Regions from separate parts of the Xanthomonas cassavae CFBP 4642 genome, predicted to be linked through region 2. Evidence: predicted binding sites of a transcription regulator. Region 2 holds the regulator's gene; each other region holds the start of a gene.
The links. Region 2 encodes FliA, which starts transcription of late flagellar genes. Its sites were predicted from a motif close to TAAAGTTTNNCNNNCNNNGGCCGATAA; they were not measured.
Positions count from the first base shown of each region.

Region 1: the regulator FliA is predicted to act here: its motif matches at 2,853-2,879, upstream of XCSCFBP4642_RS0112985 (methyl-accepting chemotaxis protein).
Region 3: the regulator FliA is predicted to act here: its motif matches at 3,892-3,918, upstream of XCSCFBP4642_RS0103100 (HD-GYP domain-containing protein).
Region 4: the regulator FliA is predicted to act here: its motif matches at 6,854-6,880, upstream of XCSCFBP4642_RS0109210 (methyl-accepting chemotaxis protein).

Region 1 covers NZ_CM002139.1:2,908,753-2,916,566, forward strand. Annotated here, with positions in the region: gene XCSCFBP4642_RS0112975 (GGDEF domain-containing protein) at 1-145, shown strand, start outside; gene XCSCFBP4642_RS0112980 (chemotaxis protein CheW) at 563-1,072, opposite strand; gene XCSCFBP4642_RS0112985 (methyl-accepting chemotaxis protein) at 1,084-2,742, opposite strand; gene XCSCFBP4642_RS0112990 (DNA-3-methyladenine glycosylase) at 3,043-3,663, shown strand; gene XCSCFBP4642_RS0112995 (DEAD/DEAH box helicase) at 3,603-7,814, opposite strand, start outside.
Region 2 covers NZ_CM002139.1:2,413,773-2,421,586, forward strand. Annotated here, with positions in the region: gene XCSCFBP4642_RS0110665 (chemotaxis protein CheA) at 1-197, opposite strand, end outside; gene XCSCFBP4642_RS0110670 (protein phosphatase CheZ) at 200-826, opposite strand; gene cheY (chemotaxis response regulator CheY) at 826-1,218, opposite strand; gene XCSCFBP4642_RS0110680 (RNA polymerase sigma factor FliA) at 1,254-2,021, opposite strand; gene XCSCFBP4642_RS0110685 (MinD/ParA family protein) at 2,018-2,902, opposite strand; gene flhF (flagellar biosynthesis GTPase FlhF) at 2,889-4,580, opposite strand; gene XCSCFBP4642_RS26915 (peptidoglycan-binding protein) at 5,725-7,814, opposite strand, start outside.
Region 3 covers NZ_CM002139.1:705,698-713,511, forward strand. Annotated here, with positions in the region: gene XCSCFBP4642_RS0103080 (YkgJ family cysteine cluster protein) at 1-258, shown strand, start outside; gene XCSCFBP4642_RS0103085 (DUF2167 domain-containing protein) at 321-1,217, opposite strand; gene XCSCFBP4642_RS0103090 (gamma carbonic anhydrase family protein) at 1,298-1,843, opposite strand; gene XCSCFBP4642_RS0103095 (MFS transporter) at 2,527-3,831, shown strand; gene XCSCFBP4642_RS0103100 (HD-GYP domain-containing protein) at 3,981-5,216, shown strand; gene XCSCFBP4642_RS0103110 (MarR family winged helix-turn-helix transcriptional regulator) at 5,657-6,187, shown strand; partial or broken gene XCSCFBP4642_RS23925 (transporter) at 6,352-6,957, shown strand; partial or broken gene XCSCFBP4642_RS23930 (coniferyl-alcohol dehydrogenase) at 6,971-7,739, shown strand; partial or broken gene XCSCFBP4642_RS23935 (benzaldehyde dehydrogenase) at 7,789-7,814, shown strand, end outside.
Region 4 covers NZ_CM002139.1:2,043,281-2,051,094, reverse strand. Annotated here, with positions in the region: gene XCSCFBP4642_RS0109230 (PAS domain-containing sensor histidine kinase) at 1-1,218, opposite strand, end outside; gene XCSCFBP4642_RS0109225 (ATPase domain-containing protein) at 1,205-2,719, opposite strand; gene XCSCFBP4642_RS0109220 (response regulator) at 3,043-3,354, shown strand; gene XCSCFBP4642_RS0109215 (hybrid sensor histidine kinase/response regulator) at 3,508-6,366, opposite strand; gene XCSCFBP4642_RS0109210 (methyl-accepting chemotaxis protein) at 6,999-7,814, shown strand, end outside.

The DNA of each region.
Region 1 (7,814 bases), 490 kb from region 2:
CAGCGCAGGGCTGGTGGAAACGACCCCGGACGATGCGTTAGAGACGAACGCGCTACTGGCACGCGCACGGCATGCCTTGCAGCTGGCGATCATGGCTGGGCGCAACCGCGTGCAGCGCTTCACCGGATGGCAACTGCACGACTGAGCAACACGACGTGCAGGCGTGTCGTGGTGATCTGCCGTTGCGTTGAGTCACCGGCCTTACGTGAGAGGCCGGCTCGATTGATCGCAGCGTTGCCTTTCGCAAGCGCACCAACTTGCGCTGACCATGCAGGCGCAGCCCCTTCGCGACGTTGTTCATCGCGCACAGGGCCATCGAGATGGTGCTCAGTGCTGTAACACGCTGATCTTGCCGACCGATTCGCATGGCGCCGGTGGTCCGCCGAACAGCCGCCGTACACGAGTCTGGAGTGGGCACCACACGCCGACGTGGCCCACGACACTCCACATCCCGAAGTAGCCGCAGACCATTGCCAGGCGGTCGTCGGATGTCGCTACTGCCCTTCTGCCACGCCAGCCGATAGCATCACCGGGCACGTGGTATGACGCCGGCAAGCGACGCTCAGGCAGCCAGCACCGCTGCGCTACCGGCGATCTCCTCCACCTGCAGCACCTGCTCCATGTCCAGCAGCACCACGAAGCGTTCGCCCACCTTGCCCATGCCGCGCAGCAGATCGCGGCGGATATGCGTTCCGAACGCCGGCGCCGCTTCGATATCCTGGTCGGCCAGTTCGATCACCGCGTTGACGGCGTCCACCAGCACGCCGATCACCTGGGTGCCCTGGGCCTGCTCGGTGGACAGAATCACGATGCAGCTACGCTTGTTGATGGCGCTGCCGGCGCGTCCCAGCCGCGCCTGCAGGTCCACCACCGGCACCACCGCCCCACGCAGGTTGATCACTCCGCGCACGCAGGCCGGCATCGATGGCACCGGCGTCGGGGTGCGGTACTGGATGATTTCGCGAATGCCGAGAATGCTGGTGGCAAACGTTTCGCCATCGAGCTGAAAGGTCAGGTGCTGGGCGGCCGCATCGGCGTCGCCGGGCATTGCATCGGAAGTCTGTGCAGTCATCGATCGATCTCTCAGAAGCGAGCGAACTGGCCTTCGTCCGGGCCTTCGGACATCGCGTAGGCCGGCGCCGCGCTGCTGCGCCAGCCGCGCGCACCTGCGGCGCGCACCGGGCGTGCGACGACCTGCTTGCCACGCTTGGGCGGCGTGGTCGCCGGCCCCTGCCCGCCCAGGCGGAAGAACGCCATGCTCTGCTGCAGCTGCTCGGCCTGCGCGCTCATTTCCTCGGCAGTGGCGGCCAGTTCTTCGGAGGCACTGGCGTTCTGCTGGGTGGTCTGGCTCAACTGCACCACCGCCGAATTGATCTGGCTGACACCGGACGATTGTTCTTCGGACGCGGCAGAGATTTCCTGCACCAGATCCGAGGTGCGCTTGATGCTGGGCACGATGGTGTCCAGCAGACGCCCGGCGCGATCGGCCAGTTCCACGCTGGAGCTGGCCACCTCGCCGATCTCCTGCGCCGCGACCTGGCTGCGTTCGGCCAGCTTGCGTACTTCGGCGGCAACCACCGCAAAGCCCTTGCCATGTTCGCCGGCACGCGCCGCTTCGATGGCAGCATTGAGCGCGAGCAGATTGGTCTGATACGCGATGTCGTCGATGATGCCGATCTTCTGCGCGATCTGCTTCATCGCCTGGGTGGTGGCTACCACCGCTTCGCCGCCTTCGATGGTTTCCTTGGCGGCCTGGGTGGCCATGCCGTCGGTGATGCGTGCGTTTTCGGTGTTCTGGCTGATCGAGGCGGTCATCTGCTCCAGCGAGGCGCTGGTTTCCTCGACCCCGGCGGCCTGTTCGCTGGCCGCCTGCGACAGCGACTGCGCGGTGGCGCTGACTTCTTCGGAAGCGCTGGCCAGGGTCTCGGCGCTGGTATTCACCTCGCCCACCACCTGCGACAACTTCTGCACCATGGTGCGCATCGCTTCGAGCAGCTGCGCGGTTTCGTCGCGGCCGTGCACATCGATCTGCATGGTCAGGTCGCCTTCCGACAGCCCGTTGGCCACCGAGACGGCGCGCCGGATCGGGCCGGTGACGCTGCGGCTGATCACCACGCCCAGAATGGCGCCGAGCAGCACGCCACTGCAGATGATGGCGATCAACAGCTTGGAGCTACGCGCATGGATGGCGCCGGTTTCGGCGTTGGCAGAGGCCGCGCTGCGCTCGCGCAGGCCGCTCAGGTCGGTCATCAAGGTATCCACTTCGTCCGAGCTGGCGCGTACCGCACGCGAAAGCGCGGCGAGCTCGGGGTTGGCCTCGCGCAGCGCTTCGCGGTTGGCCGCTTCGATGAAGCGGCCGCGCTCGTCCAGATAGGTTTGCCAGGCGCGATCGAACTGCGCCAGCTTGTTCTTGCCTTCCTCGGTCTGGAAGCTGTCGCGCGCACGCGCCATATGGTCGACCACCTTGGCAGTGTACTTGTCGATGTTCTGCACATGCGACTGGCGCTCTTCCGCGCTGCTGGCCAGCAACAGATTGACACGCGCACGGCCGGCGTAGATCAGGTTGATGTTGGCTTCCTTGACGTTGGACAAGCCCAGCAATTTGCGCTCGTACAGCGAGGTCGACAGGTCGCTGATGCGGCCGGAGTTGGAATAGCCCACCCACCCGATGCATGCGCCGATCGCCGAAACGATCAGGAACGCCACGATCAGCCTGGTTCCGATTTTGAAGTTGCCTAACATTGGGGAGTTCTCGTGAGAATGATGCGTGGGCCACAGGCGTTGCAGTGACGACCGACGGTGCTGGGCGTGCCGATGGCGGCGATGCGGCTGGTCTGACCGATCGTTGTTAGCTATCGGCGATGGCAAAACGCGCTTGAGACGTTCGCTGCCGTTAAACGGCTATTCATCCCAGTGGATGTGCGCTTTTGTGACAGGGCAGACGTTCCTGCAGATCTCGATTCGGAAAACCCCTACCCCTGGCCGATGACCTGTCCAAGCCAGTCCGCAGGGACCTCACGAACGTACCGCTAGGCTTGCGGCATGCCGATTACGCCCCTGCCCCGCCATTTCTACGACCACGATGCGCGCGAGGTAGCCCCGTGCCTGCTCAACAAGGTGTTGGTCAGCGCCGATGGACGCCGGGGCCGCATCACCGAAGTGGAAGCGTATTGCGGCAGCGAGGATCCGGCGGCGCATTCATTCCGGGGCATGACGCCGCGTACCCAGGTGATGTTCGGTGCCGCCGGTCACCTGTATGTGTATTTCATCTACGGCATGCATTGGGCGATCAACGCCGTCTGCGGCGGCGCGCCCGGGCACGCGGTACTGATCCGCGCGCTGGAGCCCGTGGACGGTCTGGACACCATGCAGGCGGCGCGTGGCGGCGTGCCCATCAAGGTGCTGACCACCGGCCCCGGCCGGCTGGCGCAGGCGTTTGGAGTGAGCGCGGCCGATAACGGACTGGACTTGACCGATGCCGCAGCGCGGCTGTGGATCGAAGACGACGGCCTGCCGCCACCGGCTGCGCCGCTGGCAACGCCCCGGATCGGCATCCGCAAGGCAGTGCAGGCACCGTGGCGCTGGGTGGTGCTGGACAGCGGCTATCTGTCGCGGCCGCTGCCGCGCGTGACCGGTGCGCGCGCCACGCTACCGGGCGGCTGAGCCAACCACTGTGCCAGCGGCGTCGGTTCGGCAGCGCCGGGGCCGCGCTGCAGCGCCGTCAGCGCCTGCGCGCCCTGCTCGGCGTCGAGCTCCTGCAACGGCTCGAAGCGCTCCGCCACCCACACCGCCATCGGCATGCCGTCCAGGTACGCCACCCGATTGCCCGGCACCCGCGCGACCCGCTCGCCGGGCAGCAGACTGCCGAGCAGATTGGCCGGGTCGCTTGCGCTGACGCAGATCCATTGGTGTTGCGGCGCCTGTGCGCGCACGCGGCGCAAGGCGGCAATCGCCTCCGGCAGCGCGAACTGCTCGCCGGACAGACCGGAGATGAAACGGCCACCACGGATCTCGCCGCGCGCTTCCAGGCGTTGATACATGCGCAACAACTCGCGCCACGGCGGCAGCCATGCGGCTTCACGTTCCAGCAGCCGCCAGCACACCACGCCATAGCGGCGCAGCAGTGTGCGGGCCAGGTGTTCCAGCATGTCCTGGTGGCGTTCGCCTGCTTCCGCCAGTGGCAGGTCCGGCAACGCACGCACCGGTGCCCAGCGGCCGGCATCGCGAATGCCCAACGCGCTGGCGCGGCGACGGTGGCGCGACAACGCCGAAGGTCGTTTGGACGCAGGCACCAGCAGTGCCCGCAGCCCGGCGTAGCTGTCGCAGTGCACGCGGCCGCGCATGACCAGTTCGCTCAGTGCGTCTTCCAGCTCGGTGCCCATCAGACGCGCGGTATCGGCAATCTCATCGAAGAACAGCGCGCCCTGCTGCTGCAATACCTCTGCCACGCGCTGTGCGCGCGAACCCAGCGGTTCTTCGTCGGCAACACGTGCCAGGCCGCTCCAGCGCTGCGCCTGCCGCCGCGGCAGCAGTACGATCGGGGTTGACCGCAACGCGGCGCCGCTGCGGCCGCCACCGGGGCGCAGCCGCGCCCACACGGTGCGTCCAGCGGTGCACAGTTCATCCAGCCACGCCGATTGGTAGTCGCGCACGCGTGCCGGCAGCAGTTCGGTTTCCCAGAGCACCGCCGGTGCTTCGAAGCCTTCCAGCTGCCCGACCACGCCGGCCAGCGCATCGGGGCCGGCAACCCGGCCGGTGCAGTCCAAGTGCTGCCATTCGAACAGGAAACGCGCGTAGTCGCGCTGCGACACCGGCTCGATCTCGCGCCGCAGCCGCCCCAGGGTGTAGCGATGGATGCGCGCCAGCAGGTGCCGCTCGCACCACTCTTCCGCCGCTGCCTGCGCGCTGAAACGCCCGGCCATGACATAGCCTTCGCGCTGCAGTGCCGCCAACGCCAGTGCAACGTCGGTCTCGGGCAGGCGCAGCGCGCGTGCCAGCGCCGGCACCTGCGCCGGGCCGACGGCCGACAGGCGCCCGCGCAGCAGTTCGCGCACGGCCCAGTCGCGCTGCCAGTCGGCAACCTGGCAGTCGAGCGGCGCCTGCAACGGCGGTTGCGCCACTGCGTCCGGGTACAACGGCATGAACCAGGCGATGCGCTCGGCGCTCACCCACAGCGCAGGCGCAGCGTCGATCGCCAGGCAACTGGCGCGGCCATCGGCGACCAGCGCCGCCAGCCAGGCCTGCCACGAGGCGTCGGTGGCTTCCTCAACCGGCAGCACGCCCAGGCCCACCAGCGCCTCGTGCATTTCGTCAGCATCGCGCGGTTGCGGCCAGGCTTCTTCGCGTACCGCTGCGATCGCCTGCGGATCCAGCTGCCCCAGATCGTCGCTGCTCTGCGGCGTATAGCGGCGGCTCTGCACGGCCTGGGTGCGGCGCTCTTCCAACGGCGCATCGTCCAGAAATGCGTACGGGCGTGCGTTCAAGGCTTCCGCCGCCAGCGGCGATGGCGCCGCCAGGTCGCGTGCCAGCAGCGTGATCGCACCGGATTCCAGACCACGCAACACCTGCAGCCAGCCCTCGCTGTCCATGGACTGGTGCAGGCAGTCCTCCAGTGTCTGCGCCACCAGCGGGTGGTCCGGCACCTCGCGCTCGCCGACCAGGTTCTCCGCGCACGCCACCTGGTCCGGGAACACCGTGGCCAGCAGGTCTTCGGACTTCATGCGTTGCAGCTGCGGCGCCACCTTGTTACCGCCAGTGAAACGCGGCAGCGCCATCGCATTGGTGGCATTCCAGCGCCAGCGCACGCCGAACAATGGCGCATCCAGCAATGCCTGGATCAGCACATGCTCGGCAGACGACGAATGCAGGTAACGGCCAACCTCCTCCAGCGCGAAACTGTGGCTGGTGGACAGCGACAACACGATGGCGTCTTCGGTGGCGGCAGCCTGCAGTTCGAAGTTGAAGGTGCGGCAGAAGCGTTTGCGCAGCGCCAGGCCCCATGCACGATTGATGCGGCTGCCATAGGGCGAGTGGATCACCAGCTGGGTGCCGCCGCTGGCGTCGAAGAAACGCTCCATCACCAGGCACTGGCGGGTCGGCATGGCACCCAGCGCCGTGCAGGCCTGCGCCAGATAGTCCACCACCTGCTGCGCCGCTTCCGGCGCCATGCCCAGCTCGTCGCACAACCAGGCGCGCGCGGCCGGATGCGGAATCGTGTCCAGTCGCGCCGCGATCTCGCCACGCAGACGCGACAAGGCCACCGACAGCTCGTCGCTGCGACCGGGTGCCTCGCCCAGCCAGAACGGAATGTTCGGCGGCGCGCCCTTGGCGTCTTCCACGCGCACGCGCCCGGCCTCCACGCGCAGGATGCGGTAACTGGCATTGCCGAGCTGGAACACATCGCCGGTGAGGCTCTCCACTGCGAAATCTTCATTCACCGTCCCGATCTTGTCGGCCTGCGGCTCCAGCACCACGCTGTAGTCGCCGGTTTCCGGAATGGTGCCGCCGGAGGTGAGCGCGGTCATGCGCGCACCGCGCCGCGCATGCAGCCGGCGATGCACCGCATCGCGATGCAGATAGCCTGCGCGCGGGCCAAGCCGGGTACTGAAGCCATCGCACAGCATGCGCACCACGCCGTCGAAGCTGGCGCGGCTCAGCTGCGCGAACGGCCACGCCCGGCGTACCAGCGCAAACAACGCATCTTCGTCCCAGTCCTCGCAGGCCGCTTCGGCCACGATCTGCTGGGCCAGCACGTCCAGCGGCGCCAGCGGAATGCGCAGGGTATCCAGCTCGCCTCGGCGCACGCTGTCCAGCAGCGCGGCGCATTCGACCAGCTCGTCGCGGGTCTGCGCAAACAGGCGCGCCTTGGGCGTGCCGCCGACCTTGTGTCCTGAGCGTCCGGCACGTTGCAGGAAGGTGGCGATCGAGCGCGGCGAACCGAGCTGGCACACCAGATCGACATCGCCGATATCCAGCCCCAGTTCCAGCGAGGCGGTGGCCACCAGCACGGTGAGGTCGCCGGCCTTGAGCCGCTGCTCGGCCAGCAGGCGCGTCTCGCGCGACAGGCTGCCATGGTGTGCTGCGACCCGTTGCTTGCCGAGCAGGTCGCCCAGATGCCGCGCGGCGCGTTCGGCCATGCGCCGCGTATTGACGAACACCAGCGTGGTGCGATGCTGCTGCGCCAGCGTGGCCACCTCGGCATAGACCTGCAGCCATTGATCGTTGGACATCACCACGCTCAGCGGCGTGGGCGGCAATGCCAGTGCCAGGTCGCGCGCGCGCGCGTAGCCGATGTCCACGATCTCGCACTGCGGCGCTGCACCGTCCTCACCCACACCGACGAGAAATTGCGCCACCGTCTCGATCGGCTTCTGCGTGGCCGACAGCCCCACCCGCACGATCGGCCGCTCGGCCAGGCGCTGCAGCCGCTCCAGCGTCAGGCTCAGATGGCTGCCGCGCTTGTCGGCGGCCACTGCATGGATTTCGTCGACGATGACGGTACGCACATGCCGCAGCGCATCGCGCCCGGACGCCGACCCCAGCAGCACGTACAGGGATTCCGGTGTGGTCACTAGGATATGCGGCGGTACCCGCCGCGCCTGCGCGCGCTCGCGCTGCGGCGTATCGCCGGTACGCACCGCCGTACGCACCGCCACATCCGGCAGCCCGTTGGCAGCCAACGCCGCGCGGATACCCTGCAGCGGCGCCTCCAGATTGAGATGAATATCGTTGGACAAGGCCTTCAGCGGCGATACGTAGACCACACGGGTTTCGTCCGGCAACGCGCCACCATTGTCCAGGCCGTCGCGGATCAG
Region 2 (7,814 bases):
CACAGCTCCACCATGGGTTTTATCGCCAGGAAGCCGGCGCCGCCCTTGAGCGTGTGGAAGCCGCGGAACACCGCGTTGAGCTGGTCGGCTTCGTCTGGCGCCTGTTCCAGCGACACCAGCTGTTCGCCGAGGCGGTCCAGGATTTCCTGGGCCTCGACGATGAAATCGGCCGCAATATCGTCTGGAACAGCACTCATGGTTACAACCCCAATCCGGACAGCAAATCGTCGGCGTCGTCCTGCGACACCGCGTGACGGTCCAGGCCCTTGATTGCAGGACCGGCCAGACCGCCGTCGTCTTTCTTCGGCTCGGTGTTCTTCGGCGGCAGGCCGAGCGCACCGAAGCCTTCATGCACGCGCCGCACGATCCCGGCCACGCGGCGGATGATCTGCCCGCTGAGGTCCTGGTAGCTCTGCGCCAGCGACAGCTCGGTGAGGTTGTGGCGCATCTTTTCCAGCAGCGCGCCCTGGTCTTCATTGAGTCCACCGTCGCGCAGCTGGTTGGCCAGCACGCGGCACTCCTCGACCAGATCCAGCGTGCGATGGCTGGCCTTTTCGGTCATTTCCACCACGTGGTCCAGGCGCGAGCAGGCATCGTCCAGTTCGCCGGCTTCTTCGGGCACGGTGGGCAATTCGCCCAGGGCCTGCCCGAGTTCGCGGGCGAGCCGGCTCAGGCTCTGCATCATCGGGCGTGTGCGCAGGGCGGCGAGGTGATCGACCTCGCGACGCCAGGCGACCTGGTCACCGCTTTCCAGTGCATCGAGCGCGTGCTGCAGGCGCTCGATCAGGGCGGCACGTTCGGCATCGGCTTCCACGGTGGCGTTCATCAGGCGGTCGCCGCCAGACGTTCGAACACCTTGCCCAGCTTCTCTTCCAGTGTCTGCGCGGTGAACGGCTTGATGATGTAGCCGTTCACGCCGCACTGCGCGGCTTCGATGATCTGCTCGCGCTTGGCTTCAGCGGTCACCATCATCACCGGCAGGTGCTTGAGCTTGGCGTCGGCGCGGATGTTGCGCAGCAGGTCGATGCCGGTCATGCCGGGCATGTTCCAGTCCGTCACCACGAAATCGAACGGGCCCGCGCGCAGCGCAGCCAGCGCGCTGTTGCCGTCTTCGGCCTCTGCGGTATTGGTGAAGCCAAGATCGCCCAACAGATTCTTGACGATACGTCGCATCGTCGAGAAGTCGTCCACGATCAGGATCCGCATGTTCTTGTTCACATCAAGCTCCTAACTCTAAAAATTATGCGAAAAAATCAGTCATCATTTTCGACACCGGCATCGGCCAGTTCGAAGACCTTGAGGCGGCCGCGCAGACGCACCACCGCCTGGCCATGGATCTGGCAGACGCGCGATTCGCTGACACCGAGCACGGCGCCGATTTCCTTCAGGTTCAATTCCTGTTCGTAGTACAGCGACAGCACCAGCTGCTCGCGCTCGGGCAGCTGGCCGATGGCCTTGCCCAGCTCGCGGCCGAATTCGCCACGCTCCATCATCTGCTGCGGGTTGGGCCCACCTTTGGCGGTGGTGTCCAGTTCGCCGTGATCTTCGATGCGCGATTCCAGGCTCAGCACCTGGCCGCGTGCGGCGTCTTCCATCAGGCGCAGGTAGTCGGGCAGCGGCATGTCCATCGCGGCGGCCACTTCGGTGGCGGCGGCGGCGCGGCCGGTGTTCTGCTCGATCTTGCGCACCGCGGCAGCGGCGTCGCGGGCGCGGCGGTGTACCGAGCGCGGCACCCAGTCGCCACGGCGGATCTCGTCGATCATCGAGCCGCGGATGCGGATCGAGGCATAGGTCTCGAACGAGGCGCCCTGTTCGGAGTCGTAGCTGCGCGAGGCTTCGATCAGGCCGATCATGCCGGCCTGGATCAGGTCGTCCACTTCCACGCTCGCCGGCAGGCGGGCGGCCAGATGGTGGGCGATGCGGCGCACCAGGTCGGCGTGCTGGGTCACCACGTCGTTGGCGTTGTTGCGTTGCACGGCACGGTACTGCGCGGTGGCGCTCGTTGCGGTGGCGGTGCTCATGCGGCCACTCCCCGTTGGATGATGCGTTCGACAAAGAACTCGACGTTGCCGCGCGGCACGGTGGGAGCCTGCCAGCGCGAGGTACGGCGTGCGATTTCTGCGATGGCCTGCGCCGACGGACTGGCGGGGTAGGCCTTGATGACGGGTTGCTGGCGCTGCACCGACAGGCGCAGCCAGTCGTCCTGCGGCACATGGCCGAGGTAGTTCAGCGAGACATCGCCCAGGAACTTTTCGCACACGCGCGAGAGCTTGTCGTACAGCAGGCGGCCCTCGTTGGGGTCGCGCACCATGTTGGCGATGATCTGCAGGCGGTCCACGCCGCGTTCGCGCGAGAGCACCTTGATCAGCGCGTAGGCGTCGGTGATCGAGGCCGGCTCGTCGCAGACCACCACCACGGTGTCCTGGGCGGCCTGGCAGAAGGTCAGCACGCTGTCTGTGATGCCGGCGGCGGTGTCGATGACCATCACGTCCAGGTCGCGTTCCAGTTCGGAGAACACGTTGACCAGGCCGATATGCTGGGCCGGGGCCAGTTCGGCCATGTGGCGGCGACCGGAGGCGGCCGGCACCACCAGCACGCCGCCGGGGCCTTCGATGATGACCTCATCCAGCGTGCAACGGCCGGCGATCAGGTCGGCCAGGGTGTACTTGGGCGCCAGCCCCAGGACCACATCCAGGTTGGCCAGGCCAAGGTCGGCGTCCAGCAGCAGCGTGCGTTTGCCCATGTCGGCAAGCGCCACGGCCAGGTTGGCGGAGATGTTGGTTTTTCCCACGCCGCCCTTGCCACCGGTCACGGCAATGGTGCGCACCGGGCCCAGGGGCTCGGGACGGGTCGCCGACAGGGGGAAGGCGTTGGTCAGCTTGGCGTATTCACGCGACTGCATGGTTGTGCTCCGGAGTACAGGGCTTATCGGCAGCGCGCCGCAAATCTTCAAGGCGAAGAACGAGACTGGCGGCATTGGCGCGGTGCAGGTCGTCGGGGACCCGCTGTCCGTCAGTCACCCAGGTGATGGGCATTTGGTGATCGACGACGACCGACAGCGCACTACCGAAGCGGCCGGTCTCGTCAAGTTTGGTCAGCACCACGCCCTGGGGCTTGGCGTGGGCGAAGCGGCGCACGACCTCGTCGAGGTCGGAAAAGTGCGCGTTGGCAGGCAGCACCAGCAGCGAGGTGACCTGGTGCGCGGCGCGCAGCCAGTTCAGCTGGGCGGCCAGGGCGCGGTCGCGCTGGCCCATGCCGGCGGTGTCGATCAGCACCAGCTTGTAGTCGCGCAGGCGCTCGAGCAGTTCCAGCAGGCTCTCGGCGCTGTCGGCCTCGTGCACGGCGATGCCGAGCTGACGGCCGTAGCTGTGCAGCTGCTCGCGGCCGCCGACGCGCTGGGTGTCGGTGGTGACCAGGGCCACGTCGCGCGGGGCGTGCTGGGCGGCGAAGCGCTGGGCGAGCTTGGCGATGGTGGTGGTCTTGCCGGCGCCGGTCGGGCCGACCAAGGCGATCACGCCGCCGCGTTCCAGCGGGTCGACCGGGGCCACCGGCAGGCGCTTGGACAGCAGGCCCAGCATCAGCCCGCGGCCGCGGTGCAATTCGGTATCGGCCGGAATCTGCAGTGCCACGTCGCGGATCAGGCCGGCGTCGAAGCCGTAGTCGTCCATCAGCTCCAGGGCCTGCGCGCGCACCGGCGAGCCACGCAGGCGCTCGTCGGTCAGGCGGTTCATTTCGCGCTCGATCATCTGCCGCATCAGCGCCAGCTCGCCGCGCAGCTGCTTGAGTTCTTCGTCGTTCTGCGGGATCGGCGCGGCAGCCACCGGCACTGCGGCCAGCGCAGCGGGGGCGGGCGGGGCGACCACGATCGGCGGCAGCGCGGCCGGCGGCAGGATCTGCGGCAGCGCGTCGTCCAGATCGAAGTCGGCCTCGTCGGCGAAGGCGTCGTCGTCCTGGTCCTGGGCGGCATAGGCGGGGGCGGCAACCGTGGCGGCCATGACCGGAGTCGGTGCCTGGACCGGGGCGGCCTGCACGGCCGGGCGCTGCACCGGAGCGGTGGTCAAAAAGTCGGCGAACAGCTGTTCCGGCACCGCCGACAGCGCGTGTTCCTGGCGCTGCACGACCGGCGCGGGCAGGTCCTGCACGGCCGGCATCGGCGCGGCGCTGCGGATCGGGGTGGCGACCGGCGCCTGGCGCGGCACGCTGGCCGGCTGGCGCAGGGCCATGGCGGCAATCATGTCTTCGGCGGCGCTGGCCACGCGCTGGCGGTGGCTCATGGTCTCCGCGGCCGGCTTCAGCGGAGCGTGGACCGGCGCGGCGGGGCGGGCGGCAACCTGCGCCGGCTGGGCCGGGGCCTGCTGCACGGGAGCCTGCTGGGCCGGCGCGGCGCTGGGGGCCGGCGTCTCGCGGGCGGTTTCCAGGGCGCGCTGCACCAGCTCTTCGTCGTAGTTGCTGGCGGCGACGATCTCGATGCCTTCGGCGGTACGCCGGTTGGACAGGATCACGGCATCCGGGCCGTGTTCCTCACGCACCATGCGGAATGCGGTGCGCATATCCGGGGCGACAAAGCGTTTGATCTTCATGCCACGTGCCTCCAGGAACAGGACCCGCCGGACGCCGGACGGGTGCGCGATGAATGTGGGTGTGTTGCCAGCGTCATGAGTTGCCTGTCCCGGTCGTAGTTCCAAGTCCTGCCGTCCGCCCCGCAGCGGTGGTGCTGGCTGCGGTCTCGCCAGAGCTAATGCATGCGGTGTGCCAAAACGCGGCGTTGGGTTTCCGGCACACGCCGACATCGCGCCTGCGGGTCGGTGCTGCAAACGCAGTACCGGATGGAGTGGGTGGCGGTTTTCTGACACCTGGCCCGCTTCGGCTTGCTGAACTGCCCAGCCATCGGATCTCACGGCCCGGCCATCGAAGGGCTCGGCAGTCAATGCAAGAGCGGCGCCGGATCACACGCGGTTGGAGAGCATCTGCCTGGGTGTGGTCTGTGGCAGCCATCACCAGCCGCACCTTGGGGGACTTGGCCAGGACTTCCGGCAGCAGCTGGGGCAGGTGACAGGCACGTGCGCAGGTGGCTGGCGAGGCTTCACCTGCCTGCAGACAGCCCGTGTCAGGCAGGACTGAGCGCCGTGTATCGAGCGCAGCCGGCGTGACAGTTGGCCGTATAGGGGCCACTGGCGTGGCAATCGATGGGTTATCCGGTAGGCCTGCCGGGAGACCGGCCACCCGCCGTCAGCCTGTCACGCAGGTCTGGTCGCAGCCTGAGGTGCATGACACGCCCCAAACGGAGTGGTATCGCAACAGTTCAGGTCGGTGGCGTGCAGGCAGGTAGGGTTCTACCTGGTCGGCAGAAAATCGATGGTGTCGCGGTCGTTCTGGCCTTCCAACGGTGCCGCCTCGTCGCACTGCGAGTCCGCGTGGCGTGCGACATGGCGTTGCGAGGTGCCCGGCACAATTCGGGATCCGGGGGCATGACGATCAGCATCTGCAGCGCGACATCCATTGCCTGGGAATGTCGTCCGTATCGCCGCGTTCCGGGCAGTGAACGAAAGGACCAGCTCGCTAGCAGTGCCGATTGAGCTTCCGATCGCGTCGTGTCCTGGCCCTGCAGCAGTGCCGTACGCAGCGATCATGTCGAGCGAGAGTCCACTGTGCCGTTGCACCTCTTCGACCGCTTGCTGTCTGCGGGGTTCGTTTCAACGCCTGAGTGGATTTGTTATTCGCTGATTACCCGATGACCGGCCCCGGCGGCGTCGGCTGCTCCTGTTTGGCTTGCGTCATCGCCTGCTGCTGCCGTGCTGTTTTCAGCGTATGGGCCTGCACCTGTTGCATCGATGCCTCGATCGACGGTGCCGGCTCGGCGATGGATGTGGCGAAGCGCTTGGTGATGTCGTCGTAGTTCTGCGCATAGAACCGCTCGTTGACCACATCCACCCGCCCATCCCAGCCGGGCTTGAAGCCTTCCATGTACAGGGCCGCCGTGAGCTGGGTCAAGCGATCCTCCGGTAGCGGCGTGCCCTTCGCCTCCAACCGGTCTTTCACGTCCACATACAGGGGATGGCCGGGGTGCGCCGGGTCGCTGAAGGCGCGCGGTGTGGCCGAGGACTGCGTCTGCGCCGGGCTGTCGATGGCGCCTGGCAGCGATGCCTCGTCGCGCTGCGTGTCCTGGGTTTCCCGCTCGGCCGGCCGCCCGCGCTCCTGCTGCAGCTGTTGGTCCTGCTGCAACTGCCATTGGCGTTGTTGTTCCAGCAGCGCGTGTTGCTGCTGTGCAGGTAGATCGGGTGGGCTGCGTTCAGGCGTGGCGGCGAGCGGTGCGGTAGCGGGCATGACCATCACGCTGCGTGGCGCCTCCTGCGACACCGGGCCTGCGTGCTGCGACACCGGGCCTGCGTGTTGTGGCGTGTCGCGCTGGGCAATGGCTGCGCTGGCTTGCTGCTGCACCGTTGCAAGAGTATGGCGGTCGGCGATGCCGGTGACCTCATCCATGCCCTGCATCAACTGGAAGGCCTGCACACCGCGCTGGGTGGGCTGATCGTAGGTGCCGTTGATCTCCACCGGTGTCTTGATCCGCTCGTTGATACCCAGCTGGATCAGGCTGGCCTGCAGCGCCTGTACCTCGGTGCCGTGGTCGCCCGGGCGTAGCGTCGCCCCTGGTGATGGGGCTTGGTCGGGTGCGGCGTGTTCCGGTAGCGCATCGCGCGCGTTGGCCGGCTTCAGGGAATCTGCCTGGATCTGCTCTACCGCACTGCGGATCTCCTCGGTGCTGGTGGTCGCGGCGACCCGCACCACGCCATCGGCATCGCGGCGCAGATGCTGTATCGGGCTGTCCACCGAGTAGTGGCCGGACCGATCGCGCTCCAGAGCCAGCGACGTGATGGATGCGTCGATTCCGTTTGCCTCACGCGTGTGCTGCAGCGCCTGCTGGACGGCGTCGGTCGTCGTGGCATTGGGCGCAACCCCGTAGGCTGCATAGGTCGCCTGCAGGTTGACCTGGTCCTGCTGCTGCGGCGTTGGAGACCGCCGTTGCGGCATCTGCTCCATTGCCCGTGCGTGCTGGTCCAGGGCTGGCTGCAACTGCTGGCGGGTGGCGTCGAGTTCTGCCAGGACGTTGCCTTGGGCCACGTCATCGCCATTGCGCCATTGGCCTCGCGTGTCGCGCGTGTAGTACTTGCCGTCGGAGGCTTCCAGTGCGTCCGCGCTCAGCGCCGTCTGCACGGAGACCGGCATCGGGCCGAACGCATCCCAACCGTTGCGCCGATAGGCAGCTTGATAGGTTGCCGCAATTGCGGCCGGGCCACGGGCAATGTTGGCATCGATCACCTGGGCCGCCTGCTGATCCAGTTGGATGGCACGTTCGGGGCTGGCCGGATCGACATTCCAGACCGGCCGGTCATTCCGATCGACCTCGTCGGCCACCATCCGCGACCATTGTCCGTTGGTGGCATCACGCCTCCAATCGCGCTGGTACAGGTGCGCGACGTCTGCCTGGCCGGACGGCTGCACATAGGGACTAGTGGATTGCACCTTGCCCAGCGCCTGCTCGGTCGCTTCGCTGCTGGCGTGGTAGTTCAGCTCGCGCGCTTTCTCGGGCAGCGCGAACATGCCCTGCTTCTGCGGCGTACCCACGCCGTCGTCTTGCAGGTCGGCCTTTTCTTGGCGCAGCCACTGGCTGCCGTTGAACTCCCAGCTCACGCCCTGCGTGTCGGTCTGCGTATAGATCTGGCGGTTGTCCCAGAGCGTCGCGGCCTTGTCGGCCGCCGTGCTGAACAGGTATGCGTCGGCCATGACCAGCGCGACAGGGCCGGCACCGGTGGTGC
Region 3 (7,814 bases), 1.7 Mb from region 2:
CTTGTGTCCTGCCGCGCGGGCTGTGCCGCCTGTTGCATTGCCCCTTCCATCAGTTCGCCGATTCCGGGCATGCCGCAGGGCAAGCCGGCCGGGGTGCGCTGTGTGCAACTGGATGCGCAGTTGGGCTGCCGCCTGTTCGGGCAGCCGAGCCGCCCGGCGGTCTGCGCGAGCCTGCGTCCGTCAGTGGAAATGTGCGGCAGCTCGCGCACGCAGGCGTTGGCGATGCTGGCCGCCCTGGAGCGTGCGACGCAGCCCTGAAGGTCAGGAAGGTGCCGCTGCCGATGTGGATCGGCAGCGACATCGGCAGCGTCGACGCGCGCTCAACCGTTGGCGTCGGCCTTGCGCCCGGCAAATACGCGCTTGATGCCGGCGCCCAGCGCCAGCACGCCCAACAGCACCAGCTTCCAGCCCTTGGCCAGCAGCAGGCCCAGCTTGGCGAACAGCCCGGCCTTGGCCGCCAGGCCACCGCCGATCAGGCCGGCCAGGCCGTAGCTGGCGATCTTGTCGGTGGACGGGTTGTGGTCGGCATAGCGTGCGCCCTGGTCGAACTCGGTCATCGGCAGCAGCTGCTGCATGCCCTGACGCACCTGATCGAGCTGGCCCATGCCGGCGACGGCATTGAGGCTCAGATAGCCGCTGCGTCCCAACACGCGGATGTCGTAATTGAGCGTGTGCTGCTGGGCGCCATCGAAGCGCAGTTCCTTTGCCCAGTAGAGCTTCTTGCTGCCGGCGTCGTAGCGCGGCGGCACGGCCCAGCCGAGCAGGTCGACCGTGCCGTACCCCTGTTCGCGCCGTGCGGCGTTGTCCTCGGCGGTGCCTTTCTGCATCTGTTCCAGCAGTTCGCTGTAATCGATCTTGGCGGCGTCCTCGTCGGACACATAGCCCTCATCGCTGTAGGTCACCACCACCGCCCAGCTGTCCGGTGCATCCAGCGCAGGCGTCCGCGGCACGATCATGCCCAGCACGCTGTCGTCGGGCGGGTTGCCCCACAGCTGCTCGAGCACGCGGCGCGTATCGGCCTTGTCTAGATAACGGAAGGCCGGGTCCAGATCGAAGTGCGCCTTGGCCTGCGGCACGGCGATATGGCCGTCGTGATAGTGGAGTGCAGAGAGCACTTGCGCCTCGTCCGCGGCCTCGGCCGGTACGGCGAGCAGCAGCGGGCTTGCAACCAGCAGGCAGGCGGCCAGCAGGCCGCGCAGGACAACGGAACTGTGCATCAGGTCGAATCCATTCGATGGCAGCGTCCCCACGCCGCAGGGCGCAGATTCTGCCATGCGTTCACACGGCAGACAACGGGTCAGCGCACGCTGGCGATACCCAGGTACTGATCCTTGAGCCGCACATAATGCTGGGCCGAGTAATGCAGGCTTTCGATTTCCTTGTCGCTGAGCGTGCGCGCCAGGCGGGCGGGGTTGCCCAGCCACAACTCTGCCTCGCCGACCACCTTGCCCGGTCCGACCACTGCACCGGCACCAACAAATCCGTAGCGTTTGATGGTGGCGCCATCGAGCACGCAGGCGCCCATGCCGATCAGGCAGAGGTCTTCGATGGTGCAGGCATGCAGGATGGTGCCGTGGCCCACGGTGACGTCGGCGCCGATCACGGTCGGGTAGCCGGCCTTGTTGAACGGGCTGTGGTGGCTGACGTGGATGATGGTGCCGTCCTGCACGTTGGCACGCGCGCCGATCTGCACATGATTGACGTCGCCGCGGATCACCGTGCCCGGCCACACCGACACATCGTCGCCGAGGCTTACCTTGCCGATGATGGTGCAGGCCGGGTCGATATAGACGCGCTCGCCCAGTTGCGGGGTGTGGTCCAGAAACGGGCGAATCGGGGTCACGGCATTCTCCGGCAAGTCGGCGCGCCGCCAGATGCGGACACGGTGTGGATGATACCCGGGCCGTGATGGTGACTGCGGAAGGGCCCAGGTCTTACCGCGGAAGTGCATCTGCAGGCGCGGCGATGTGCTGCCGGCAGCGGACTGTACGCCGGCGGACCACGAGGCAGTGGGCGCTTGCCGCTGGTGTGCAAGGCTGCGATCGCAGACCACAGACCACAGACCTCGGTGACTGCACTGTCGAGTAGTAGCAACCGCACGCACGTATCGCCGTGTTATTGGCTGGCAGCCGCAGTGCGTTGCGATCAGGCGACGCTATCGGTATCGCGACCAACCGTTCTGGTATGTCTTTGCGACAGCGCCAGGACTGGCGGTCGTTGCTCATCGCAGCGATGGACGTCGCCTACCACGGCGTGAAGTCGATCGCGCGTCCGAACGCGTGGTCGCCCAAGCGAAGCCCAATCTCGTCACGTCCGATAAGCGCACAGCACTGCGGTGATCCGGCTTGAACAGTGCCTGCGATCGGCCTAGCGTGCGTGCAGTTGCGGTGCGATGGCGAGTTCCGGGCGACGCGAACATCGCTTTCTCCCGCTCGCCGTCATTGCAGTGCCGCGCAAGTTGCTGTCGATGCACGACCACCCGCACCCCGCTCTGCAAGAACATTCCCTTCTCCACAGGACACCCCGATGCTCCAAAGCGCTTCAACACCTGCGTCCTTCGTGCTGGAGCGCATGACGCCTTTTCAGTGGCGGGCAGTGGCGATCTGCGTGCTGCTGACAATGCTCGACGGTTTCGACGTGATGGCGATGGCGTTCACCGCGCCGCATGTGTCGGCGGATTGGCAGTTGTCGGGAAAGTCGTTGGGGATGTTGTTCAGTGCCGGGCTGGTGGGCATGGCAGTGGGGTCGTTGGTACTGGCGCCGTTGGCTGACCGCATCGGCCGCCGTGCGCTGACGCTGATTTGCCTGGCCATTCTCACCGTGGGTATGGGCGCCTCGGCGCTGGCCGGCAACGCCTGGCAACTGGGGGCGCTGCGGGCGTTCACCGGTATCGGGATCGGCGGCATAATGGCGTGCGTGGCGGTGACGGCTGCCGAGTATTCGACCGCCCGCTGGCGCAGTACGGCCACGGTGCTGCAGGCAACCGGCTACCCGGTGGGCGCAACCGTGGGCGGGGCGATCGCGGCGCTGCTGTTGCAGCACTGGTCGTGGCCCTCGGTATTTCTGCTTGGCGCACTGGGCTCGTTGGCGTGCATGCCGCTGGTGCTTGCCTTTCTGCCGGAGTCGCTGGAGTTCCTGATAGCCCGCCGGCCGCCGAATGCACATGCGCGCTTCAACGCAGTGCTGGCGCGAATGGGGATGCCGGCCTCGCCGCAATTGCCGCCGCCGCCGGTACAGACGGCCGGGCAGGGCTATGCCGCGCTGTTCGTCGGCGCGGTGCGGCGGCAGTCGCTGCTGATCGCGCTGGCGTTCTTTCTGCTGATGTTCTCGTTCTACTTCGTACTCAGCTGGACGCCCAAGCTGCTGGTGACCGCAGGGCTGTCGGCCGCTCAGGGCGTGACCGGCGGGGTGCTGTTGAATCTGGGCGGTATCGCGGGCGGTACGCTGTTCAGTTGGCTGGCGCTGCGCGCGCGGCTGTCGCGGCTCACGGCCGGTGCGTTGATCCTGGTGGCGGTGGCGATGCTTGCGTTCGGGCTGAGCAGCGCGGTGCTGAGCTGGGCCTTCGTGACCGCCCTGTTGACCGGTGCGGCAATGACCGCCGCCATGGGAGGGCTGTATGCGATAGCGTCGGTGGTATTCCCGGCAGCCGTACGCTCTACCGGCATGGGCTGGGCGATCGGCGTGGGCCGCTTCGGCGCGATCCTGTCGCCCCTGTGTGCGGGGGTGGTGCTGGACGCCGGGTGGACGCCGGCCATGTTGTACCTGGCCTGCGACGTGCCGCTGCTGTTCGCTGCCGCCGCCGTGGTGGCGATGCGCTTGCCGGATCGCTGAACCGCTCAGCCGGCCGTGCTCGACCGTGTGAATCGGCCTGTCCAGCACGGATCGGCGGACCAAAGAAATCGTGCCGCCTGCCGATACCTCCGAGGACCGCCATGCCCATGGCGGACTCTTCCGCAGACATCGTGCACACCAGCGCCGGCATGCTCAGAACCATCGACTCCGACCAACTTCGCCCCGGCATGTATGTCTACAAGCTGCTGGGCGCATGGGTGCACCATCCGTTCTGGAAAACCTCGTTCCTGGTCGATTCGCAGGACGTGGACAAGATCCATGGAAGCCGGATCGAGCAATTGGTGATCGACACCGCGCGCGGGCTGGATGTGGATGCGAGCATGCCGGAGACCGAGGCGGCCGATGTCACGCCTCCGGCACCGGAACCGCCAGCGCCAGCGCCAGCGTCCACCATGCGCACGGTGCGCACCAACAGCGTCGCCGCGCAGATCGGCATCGAGGCCGAGGTGGTGCGGGCACGGCGCATTTTCGAAGACGGGCGCGACACCGTGGAGGAGATGTTTCGCGACGTACGGCTCGGCCGTACCGTCGATACCGAGGCGGCCATGCCGCTGGTGGAAGCCATCAACGATTCGGTGCTGCGTCACCCGCAGGCCCTGATCAGCGTGGCGCGGCTCAAGACCGCCGACGACTACACCTATCTGCACTCGATGGCCGTGGCCGGGCTGATGAGCGGGCTTGCCCGCCAGCTCGGCCTGCCCGATGCGCAGGTGGTGGAAGCGGCGATGGGCGGGCTGCTGCACGACATGGGCAAGGCGGTGACGCCGCTGGACATCCTCAACAAGCCGAGCCGGCTCACCAACGAAGAAATGGAGGTCATGCGCCAGCATCCGCTGGATGGCCATCGCCTGCTGGTGGCCGGCGGCGTGCAGAACGCGGTGGTGCTGGAAATCGCCCTGCATCATCACGAAAAGATGGATGGCAGCGGTTATCCGAACCGCTTGGTCGGCGAAGAGATCTCGCTGATGTCGCGGATGGGCGCGGTCTGCGATGTCTACGACGCCATCAGTTCCGACCGCCCCTACAAGCGCGGCTGGGATCCTGCCGAATCGCTCAAGCAGATGGCCTCGTGGAAAGGCCACTTCGACCCGGTGATCTTCCAGGCGTTCGTGCGCCGACTGGGGATCTATCCGGTCGGTTCGCTGGTGCGGCTGGAATCGCAGAAGCTGGCCGTGGTGATCGAACAGACCCCGGACGCGTTGCTCAAACCGAAGGTGCGGGCGTTCTACTCGGCCAGGCTGCGCAGCCATGTGCTGGTGCAGGACATCGACCTGTCGCGCCCCGACTGCCAGGACCGGATCGAAAAGATGGAAACTCCGAGCGACTGGGGCTTTCGCGATCTCGAGAAACTCTGGCTGCCCTGATCTGGCCGTGCCCCGCCGCGGGTAGTCCTGCATGCCCGTCCGGTGTGTGGCGCGTGCCCGGCTGCGCGTCCTTGCTGATCGGCATGCCGCCGACGGTTGATCCCGGCCACGCCCCGCGGCCGATCACACCGAACCGCCTGGCCCCATGCGGCCTGCTGATCGCCGTCTGGACCCAGATCCAGCACCACCTAGCGGACGCGACCATGCTGCGCTGCAGCTTGGCAATATAGTTATGTTAAATAACTATTCCGGAACGCAATCACTTGCCGACCGGAACCATGTCTACTCCGCGACTGGATCAGCGCGGTCCCTCGCATGCTGCAGCGCTGCTATACCGCTGCCGGGCACGCGACTCCGGCACGTAACGGCGGCCTGCACGTCCACATCGATGGGCCTGGCCGCGTCTACAATGCGGTGCACGTCGGGGATCGGCGTTGCGGATGGAGCGCACGGCGCGTACCAGTCCGCCCGCTGCCTTCGTCGCGAGAACCGTCATGCCCGCTACCGCCCCTGTTGCACCGTTGCCCGATCCCGTCACCGAGGTGGACCAGGCGCGCCTGCTGCGGCTGCTGGGGTATCGCATCACCCGCACCGAGCTGCTGGTGCGGCGGATGTTCCAGGAGTGCGTGGCGGCCTTCGATCTGAAGCCGGTCGATTTCTCCTTGCTGATGCTGGTGGATGGCAACCCGGGGATCAATCAACGCCAGATCGGCGACGTGCTGCACGTGTCGCCGCCGAACCTGGCCATCGTGGTTGCACGGCTGGTCAAGCGCCGGCTGTTGCGGCAGGTGCGCGGGCGGCAGGACCGGCGCATGCAGCATCTGTCGCTGACGCCGGCCGGCATCACCCTGCCGACCGAAGCCGAAGCCGAGGTGTTGCGCATGGAGCGGCAGCTCAGTGCAGTGCTCGGCACCAGCGAGGCGCCGCTGCTGCGCGCGCTCGATCGCCTGGATCGTCTGGACACGCTGTAGGCCGCGCCTGCCGGCTACGTAGCCGGCGCCGTTTGTCCACTTCATATTGCAACTGCACGTGCTGTGCGTAGCGCGGGGATTGCCCCTGCCTGACGCCTGCCCTGTGGCAGGCCCGCTGTTCCCTCCCAACGCTGGAGATGTCCGCAGTGAGTCGATCCTCGGAGATGCGCTGGGCAGGTGGTGCAAGAGCGTCGTGGCAGGTCCGCGCAACGTTTGGGGCGGCGGCAATGCTTGCCACCGGCGCAGCGCTCGCACAGGGCGTGCCGCAGAGTGCGGCGCTCACCAGTGGGCTCAATACCGGCGGGACGAGCTTTCTGGATGTTTCACCCGCACCACGCCCGGCTGGGCCGTGGCGACCTATCTGCGCCAGACTTCGCTGGATGCGATCAAGGACGCGCGTGGCAACGATGTCCCGGTGTTCGATGACCCGCGTATCGATTCCACCCTGCTGCCGACCCAGGTTGCCTACGTCACGCCGTACACGCTGTTCGCTGGGGCGCTGGGCATCAATACGCTCGTGCCGTTGATCAATCTGGACGCGACCTTCGGGCGCAACAGCATCGCCACCCTGCGCGACAACGGCGCGGGCGTCGGCGATCTGACCTTCGGGCCGTATCTGCAGATGCTGCCGGTGATGCGTGACGGGCGGCCGGTGTTTTCGCAGCGTTTCGAAGTCGACGCCGTTGCACCGATCGGCGAGTTCGACCGCGAATCGCGATCTCAACCAGGGCGCCGGCGATTGGTCGCTGGTGCCGAACTATGCGTTTACTTCGGAGGGTGGCAATGAATTTGCAGAACAAGACGATCGTGGTGACCGGTGTGGCGTCGGGCATCGGCGCAGAGGTCGCACGGCTGGCGCGGTTTCATGGCGCCACGGTGATCGGGGTGGATCGCACGCCGGTCCAGATGACCCTGCACGGCTTTCATCAGGCCGACCTGGGCGACCCCGAGTCCATCCACGCGCTGGTCAGCGCCTTGCCGGAGCGTATCGATGCGCTGGCCAACGTGGCCGGCGTGCCCGGCACCGTGCCGCTGGATGTGGTGGCACGCGTCAATTACCTGGGCCTGCGCCATCTGAGCCAGGCGCTGCTGCCGCACATCGTCCCGGGCGGTGGCATCATCAATGTCGCCTCGATCCTTGGCGCAGAGTGGCCGCAGCGGCTGGAGCTGCACAAGCAGCTGGCCGCCGCCGGCAGTTTCGAGGCCGGCGCTGCCTGGCTGGCCGCGTATCCGGTGGCCCACGACACCTGCTACCAGTACTTCAAGGAAGCCTTGATCGTGTGGACGTTGCTGCAATCGCGCCCCTGGTTTGCCGAACGCGGCATCCGCGTCAACAACGTCTCTCCTGGACCAGTGTTCACCCCGATCCTGGGCGACTTCGCCGCGATGCTGGGCGAGGAACGCGTCAAGGAAGATGCCAAGCGCATGACCCGCCCGGCGTACGCCGACGAGGTGGCCGAGGCCATCGTGTTCCTGGCATCGGATGCCGCGCGCTGGATCAAATGGCATCACCCTGCCGGTCGGTGGCGGGCTGGCATCCACCACGCTGTAGTTCCTCCCACCCGTCACTCCCCCCAATGTTTGTAGCAGGAGACTGGACCATGAATGCTCTTCCCAGCGCAGCGGT
Region 4 (7,814 bases), 370 kb from region 2:
AAGCGTGCTCGCCAGCAAATCCTGCAGCGAGATCACCAGATCGTTGACGTGCAGGTGCCGCGCTTCCAGCGATTGCCGGCGCGAAAACGCCAGCAGGCGCTGCGTCAGTGCTGCCGCACGCAACGCCGCTGCCGAGGCCACATCCAGAAAGCGGCCCAGCCCTTCGGTGCGCCCCTGATCGATGCGCAACCGCGCCAGGTCCAGTGCCGACAAGATGCCGGTCAGCATGTTGTTGAAATCGTGCGCAATGCCACCGGTCAGCTGACCCACCGCCTCCATCTTCTGCGCCTGGCGCAGCGCAGCCTCGCTGGATTCGCGCGCCAGCATCTGCTGCTGCAGCTCGGCAGTGCGCTCGGCCACCTTGGCCTCGAGCAGGCTGGCCTGGTGCTGGATCGATTCCATCGCCTGCGCGCGCACCGTGATATCGGTGGAAAACACATGAAACCCGTCCACCTGCCCGTCCGCATCGAAACGCGGCATGTAGCGGATCTCGGCATCACGACGGCGTCCGTCGGCGTGCGGCCAGCTCGCTTCCACGGTGAGCGCCTGGCCGGCCAATGCCGCCTCGATCCAGGCGCGACGCTCGGCCACCACCGCCGGCCCCATCACATCCACCAGCGGCCGGCCGATCACATCCTGCGGCGGAATACCGATCCAGTCTTCGTAGGAGCGGTTGGCGAAGCGGTACACCAGGTGTTTGTCGATAAAGGCGATCAGCACCGGCAAGGCGTCGGTGACCCGGCGCAGCTCGGCTTCGCTCAACGCCAGGGCAGCCCGGCTCTCGGCCAGCTGCGCCATCTGGTCGCGGATCACGAACTGCTTCTGCCGCGACCGCAGCGCGGTGGAGACCGCGCTCAACAAGGAGGCCGAACTGAGCGGCCGCTCCAGCTCGATGACATTGGTCATTTCGGTCGGCAGGTTGGCATGCCGGCCACCATGGCTGCCGCGCGGTGCGCGCAGCAGCACGAACGGGATATCCGACCATGCCGCCTGGTCTTGCAGGATCCGCCGCAGCTCCTGCAGATTGCCGCCCACCGCTTCTTCGGTCAGGACCACCACGCCGGAGCTGTCGCGCAGGTCGCCGGCCAGCGCGGTCAATGCGCCGTAGACCCTGCGCGTCAGCCCGCGCTTGCCGACGATGCTGGCAATGCTGTCGGCATCGCGCCCGAACGGCGCAATGATATGGACAACCGACCCATCTGCATCACACCTGGTCAAGTGCACGATCCAGCAACGGCGCACCGTCTCCAACGAATTGCGGCGTGCCGGTCAGCACCCCATGGAATTTCTCGAGCGGCTCGCTCAGGTGCAGGCCGGCGCTGCCGATCCGCATCTCGCGGATCGAATCTTCATGCGCACCGCTACGGTTCTTGATGACCGACAAGGCCTTGCGAATCCGCCCATGCGCTTCGAAGAAGCGGAACAGGATGACGGTGTCGGCCATGTAGGAGATATCGAGGTTGCCGGTGGACATCGTGCCCACCAGGCCATTTTGCGGATTGATCAGGAACGTGGTCACGCCGCTCTGGTTGAGATACGACAACAGCTCATGCATCTGCAACATCAGCTGCTTTTCCTGCGGCATCGATGACAGATAGCCGTTGAGGCTGTCGATCACCAGCACGCGGCAGTTGCGCGCCTCCACGCTTTCGCGCACCGCCCAGGCGAACTCGCCCGGGGTCAACTCGGCCGGGTCCATCTGATGCAGTTCCAGCAACCCCGAGGCCAGATGCTTGCGCAGCTCCATGCCCAGGTTCTCGGCACGCGTCAGCAGCGTGCCGGTGCGCTCGTCGAACTGCAGCACGCAGCAGTGCTCGCCCCGTTCGCAGGCCGCGCTCACGTATTGCAGGGCGACGTTGGTCTTGCCGGAGCCCGCCGGCCCGGTCAGCAGCGTGATGGTGCCACGCAACGGCCCGCCGTGCAGCAGCGCATCGATGCGCTCCACGCCGCTGGACACCGCATCACCGACGAACGGTACATGGTGGTCGGAGGCGATCAGGCGCGGATAGATCCGCATACCGCCGGTGGCGATGGTGATGTCGTGGTAGCCGGCGATGAAATTGACGCCACGCAGCTTCTGCACCTGCATCCGCCGCCGCGCCGCACCGAAATCCAGCGTCATCCGCTCCAGCGAGATCACCCCATGGCACAGGCTGTGCAAATGTGCGTCGCGCTGGCCATTCTCATCGGTCAGATCGTCCACCAGAAACACGGTGATATTGCGCGGCGCGAAGAATTGCTTGAGTGCCAGCACCTGCCGCCGGTAACGCAGCGAATCCTGCGCCAACAGACGCAACTCGGACAACGAGTCGAACACTACCCGCGTCGGCTTGACCCGATCGACCTCGGCCTGGATCAGCTTGATCGTGCCGTCCAGTTCCATCTCCCAGGGGTGCAGGATGGATTGCTGGCGGCCATCGCCCAGGAAGGCCTCTGCCGAGGCAAGCTCGAAGACGTGCAGCGGCTCCAGCGACCACTCATGCGAGGCAGCCACCTCGTTGAGCTCGTCGATGGTTTCCGACAGCGTGACATACAGGCAGCTCTCGCCCTTGGCGGCGCCATCGAGCAGGAACTGCAACGACATGGTGGTCTTGCCGGAGCCAGGTTGGCCCTCCAGCAGGTACAGCCGGTTGGCCGGCAGGCCACCGCGGAGGATGGTGTCAAGCCCCGTCGTCCCGGTGGTGATACGGTTTGCGATCATCGGCTTCACATTATCCATGCCGTCGAATTTATCACGCAAGCGTAATTGCCCATTGCCTGCAACTGAACTGATCAGCTCGCCTGGATTCAGGGCCGTTGACCGGGCTCACCGTGACCGGTGAGGCATTCTCGACGATTCGATTTGTTGCCGATATTTGCGGATGTGGACATTGGCGACTCTCTCACTCCCGTTGTGACGACTCCGACACATCCGTCACACATGCGCGCATAGCGTGGTACAGGAAGCGGCCGCGCTGTTGCGACCGCTCGAGGATCGCAGTGAACGACGCATCACACCACGCACGCATTCTTTTGGTTGAGGACGACGACGCCATTCGTGCAATGACCGCCGATATCCTTTGCGACAAAGGCTACCAGGTGGTTGTCTCCGCCGACGCCGAACAGGCCCTGCAACAACTCACCACGGCCTGCCCTTTCGATCTCCTGCTGTCCGATATCTGCCTGCCCGGCATGAACGGCCGTGACCTGGCCGACAACGCACGGCGGCTTTATCCCGCGCTCCCCATCGTCTTCATGACCGGCTATGCGGGTGTCAGTGCCCAGCGTGCAGACTTCCTTGACACCGGCATGCGTCTGTTGACCAAGCCATTCTCGTTGCGCGACCTGCTGGGCATCGTGCAGACCGCGTTGTAACCGGGCGCGAGCGCTTCGACTCGACGCCGTATGAGCGTCGATTGGAACGCATCGTGAAATCAGCCGCAGGATGTCTTGACCACATCGCCCGGCATGCCGTCTGGTTACTCCAGTGCGGGCGCCGTGCTGCCCAGCCGTCGCGAACCGAGCGCATTACTGCACATGCCGCTCCAACAACTGCGCCACGCGCCGCTCCAGCTCGGCTGCCGGAAATGGCTTGGTCAACACCTCCATGCCGTCATCCAGTTGCCCCGCGCCCACCGCTGCGGTCGCCGCATACCCTGTAACGAACAGCACCGGCAGACTGGGCCGATACTGCCGGCCTGCATCGGCAACCTGGCGTCCGTTCAAACCACCGGTCAGCCCGACATCGGTCACCAGGACATCGATCGCTTCCGATGAGCGCAGCCATTCCACCGCCGCGCTGCCCTCGGCCGTTTCGATCACGCGATAGCCGGCCTCGGTGAGGACCTCGCAGATCAGCATGCGAATGGCGGGTTCGTCCTCCACCAGCAATACCGTGCAACTCCGCACCGCGGTGCGCAGCGGCTGCTCGAGCACGTCGCTGGTCTCGGCGCTCGCCTGCTCGCCGTCGAACCGCGGCAGGTACAGCGCCATGGTGGTCCCCACACCGACTTCCGACTCGATGCGCACGTGGCCACCAGACTGGCGGGTGAATCCATAGATCATCGACAGCCCCAGCCCGGTCCCCTGCCCGATGGGCTTGGTGGTGAAGAAGGGCTCGAACACCTTGGACATGACGTCGGCGCTCATGCCGGTGCCGGTGTCGCGTACGCTCAGGCACACGTAATCACCGGGCGGCAGATCCAGTTGCTGTGCCGCGGCCTGATCCAGCGAGCGGTTATGCAGGCTGATGGCGAGTTCCCCGCCATCGGGCATGGCATCGCGTGCATTGAGGCAGAGGTTGAGCAAGGCGTTTTCCAGCTGCGGCGCATCCACCAACACCTTCCACGCCTGCGGCGCCGGCAACACCTGCAAGCTGATCGATGGCCCCAGCGTCCGCGAGATGATCTCGCGCATGCCCTGCACCAGCGTATCCACTTCCAATGCACTCGGTGCCAGCGTCTGCCGACGCGAGAACGCCAGCAGGCGCTGCGTCAACGCAGTCGCACGCGCGGCGCTGGTCTGCGCCATCTCCACGTAACGCTCCAGCCGGTCGTACTTGCCCTGCTCCACGCGTGTCTGCAACAGTTCCAGCCCCACCGTGATGGCGGTCAGCAAATTGTTGAAGTCGTGCGCCAGGCCACCGGTCAATTGCCCCACCGCCTCCATCTTCTGGCTCTGGCGCAGTTTTTCCTCGGTCAGCAGCAATGCCGCGCTGCGCTCGCGCACGCGCTCTTCCAGCGTCTCGGTCAGCAGGCGCAACTGTTCCTCGGCCTGCCGCTTGTCGGTGACATCCGATGCCGTGCCGAACCATTCCTCGATCTTGCCGCGCACGTCCAGCAAGGGCACCGCACGCAGCAACGTCCAGCGAACGCGCTGCGCGGGGTCCAGCACGCGGATCTCCAGCTCCAGCCCGGCCTTGTTGGCGATCGCTGTTGCAATGGCATCGGCCAGTTGCCCGCGGTCGTCGGGATAGATCCATTCCAGCTGCCAACGCGCACGGGCGGGCAAGCCATCGTCCTGCAGGCGATCGCCCGCGTGCAGGCGTAGCGCGCTCCAGTCGGCGGTGGCGGAAAAGATCGATTGCGACGACGCGCGCACCAGCGCATCCAGCCGACGCTCGCTCTTGATCAAGGCCTCGCTGGCCAGGCGCTCGGTGGTGCGGTCGCGCACGACCTTGACGAAGCCGATCGCCGCTCCAGTCTCGTCGCGCAATACCATCAGCGAGCCGTTGGCCCAGAACCATTCACCGGATTTGCGCACATGCCAGCGCTCGTCCATGCCGCTGCCGCTCTCCAGCGCAGCAGCGGCTTCGATCAGAATCTGCCGCCGCTCGACATCGTCGGGAGTGAAGGTGCGTTCCAGCGATCGCCCGAGCATCTCGGCCTCGCTCCAGCCCAGAATGCGGTGCGCGCCTTCGTTCCACGAGGTCACCCGCCCACGCATGTCGGTGGCGATGATCGCGTAGTCCATGACGCTGTCCAGGATCTGCCGGTTCCGCACCTCCGCCTCGCGCACGGCGCGCTCAAGGCTGATGCGGTCGGTGATATCCAGGCCCTGCACGAAAATGCCCGAGACAGTGCCGTCGGCGCCAGCAATCGGCTGGTACACCAGGTCCAGCAGGCGTCGCTCGCTGGGCCCGCCCGGCACCGCCTGCACGTCGTACACCAGCGCATTGGCCGAGTAGGCACGCCCGGACTGATACACCTCGTCCAGACGCTGCACATGCCCCTGTTCGACAACATCCGGCAATGCCTCGGCCAATGGCCGGCCGATCACGTCGCGATGGCCGATCAGGCGCGAATAACACGGGTTGGCGAATTCGACACGATGCTGCGGCCCGCTCAGGAACGCCATGAACATCGGCGCCTGCTCGAACAGGCGGATCAGGCGCTCGTGTTCGTCGGCCAGCCGCGCCTGCGCCAACTTGCGCGCAGTCACCTCGTTGGTCACGCAGAACGCGCCGCCCACCTGGCCGTCGTCGAGATAGATCGGCGAGAACGAGAACGTCCACCAGGTCTCCTCCGGCGTGCCATAGCGGTTCATGCCGATCGGCACTTCTTCAAAGCGCGATGCACGCCCTGCGAACGCTGCCTCGATCGGCGCGCGCACCGCCTCCCAGGCATCGGCCCACAGCTCGCGCAGCGGCGCACCGAGTGCATGCGCCTGCCGCGGCCCCAGGATCGGCGCATACGCATCGTTGTAGAAGAACGTCAGCGCGTCGCCCCACACCACATACATGCTCTCGGGCGAGGCCAGCATCAGGTTCACCGCATTGCGCAGCGGCGACGGCCAGTGCGCAGCAGGCCCCAGCACGCTGCCATCCCAGTCATGCGTACGGACCCCATGCGCCATGGCGCTACTGCCATGCGGAAAGGCGGTGCTCATGCAGGGCTCGCGCACGGCGCGGCTTGACGATTGCCACTGCGCGCATCACACCGAGTATTCCCCGCGTGGCGTGCAGCCGGCTTACCGGTCAACCATTGATGCATCGTTTCAACCATTGAGAAGGACCAGGACCCACCACACACGAACGCCCCGCAGCGCATCAACACCACCACCGGCCGCACATCATCTTGCCTGCGACCGCCGACGTCCAGCAGCCAGCGTCCATCCGACTGAATCGATCACATCGCCATTCCGCCTCGCGGGCGCGTCGGTGGCTCCTGGCCGGCTGCACTGGCCCGGAAAGCTGCACCGATACCGCAGGCTGTAGTGGTGCGCGAGACAGCCACGCGAGCGCCACGCGTCAGGCAGGCCAGGCGATCAAACGGGCCTGGGGGTAAGCATTGCCATAGGTGATTCGGCAAGCCAGGCCACCTGCAGCAGATGCGACTGCCGATCGAACCGCATCTGAACTCGCTGCGGCGCAACGTTCAGTTTTTTCGGTCGAGGCCGTTACCGATCAGATCCAGACACATCCGACGCTACGGCACTCCGGCTGCATCCCCGGCCGTATCGTAGGCCCTCCCCCCCCCTGTTGCTGGGACCTCCCGCCCTTCTGCTCGTCGGATCACCCTATGCATTCCCTCTCGAATCTGCGCATTGGTCAGCGCCTGGCGCTCGGCTTTCTCGCCATCATCGTGCTGATGGTGATCCTGACCGTGGTCGGCATCCAGCGCGTGCGGAGCATCGACCAGCAGCTCACTGCCATCAACGAAGTCAACAGCGTCAAACAACGCTATGCCATCAACTTCCGCGGCAGCGTGCATGACCGCGCGATCGCCTTGCGCGATGTGGTGCTGATGGATGAGCCGGCAGACCGCCACGCGGCCGAGCAATTGATCGACAAGCTCGCCGCCGACTACGCCCGCTCCGCGCGACCGCTGGATGCCTTAATTGCGGCGTCAACGGACGCAAACGAAAAGGCGATCCTGCAGCGGATCAAATCCATCGAGCAACGCACCATGCCGTTGATCGCGCAGGTCCGCACATTGCGCGATGCCTCGGACAAACCGCACGCCGAACAGCAGCTGTTGCAGCAGGCCCGCCCTGCCTTCATCGACTGGCTGGCCAGCATCAACGCCTTCATTGACCTGCAGGAAGCCAAGAACCGCGTCGCCGCCAAACAGGCCGTTGCCACCGCACGGGGCTTTGCGATGTTGATGGTGGTCTCCACCGTCGTTGCATTGCTGCTCGGTGCAGGCATCGCGTTCCTGCTCACCCGCAGCGTGGTGCTGCCATTGCGCCAGTCACTGCGGCTGGCCGAGCGCATCAACGAAGGCGATCTGCGCAGCCAGGACACCCCGACCGCCAACGACGAATCCGGCCAGTTGCTGCGCGCCATGCAGCAGATGCAGCACCGCCTGCAGGACGTGATCTCCGCACAGCGCACC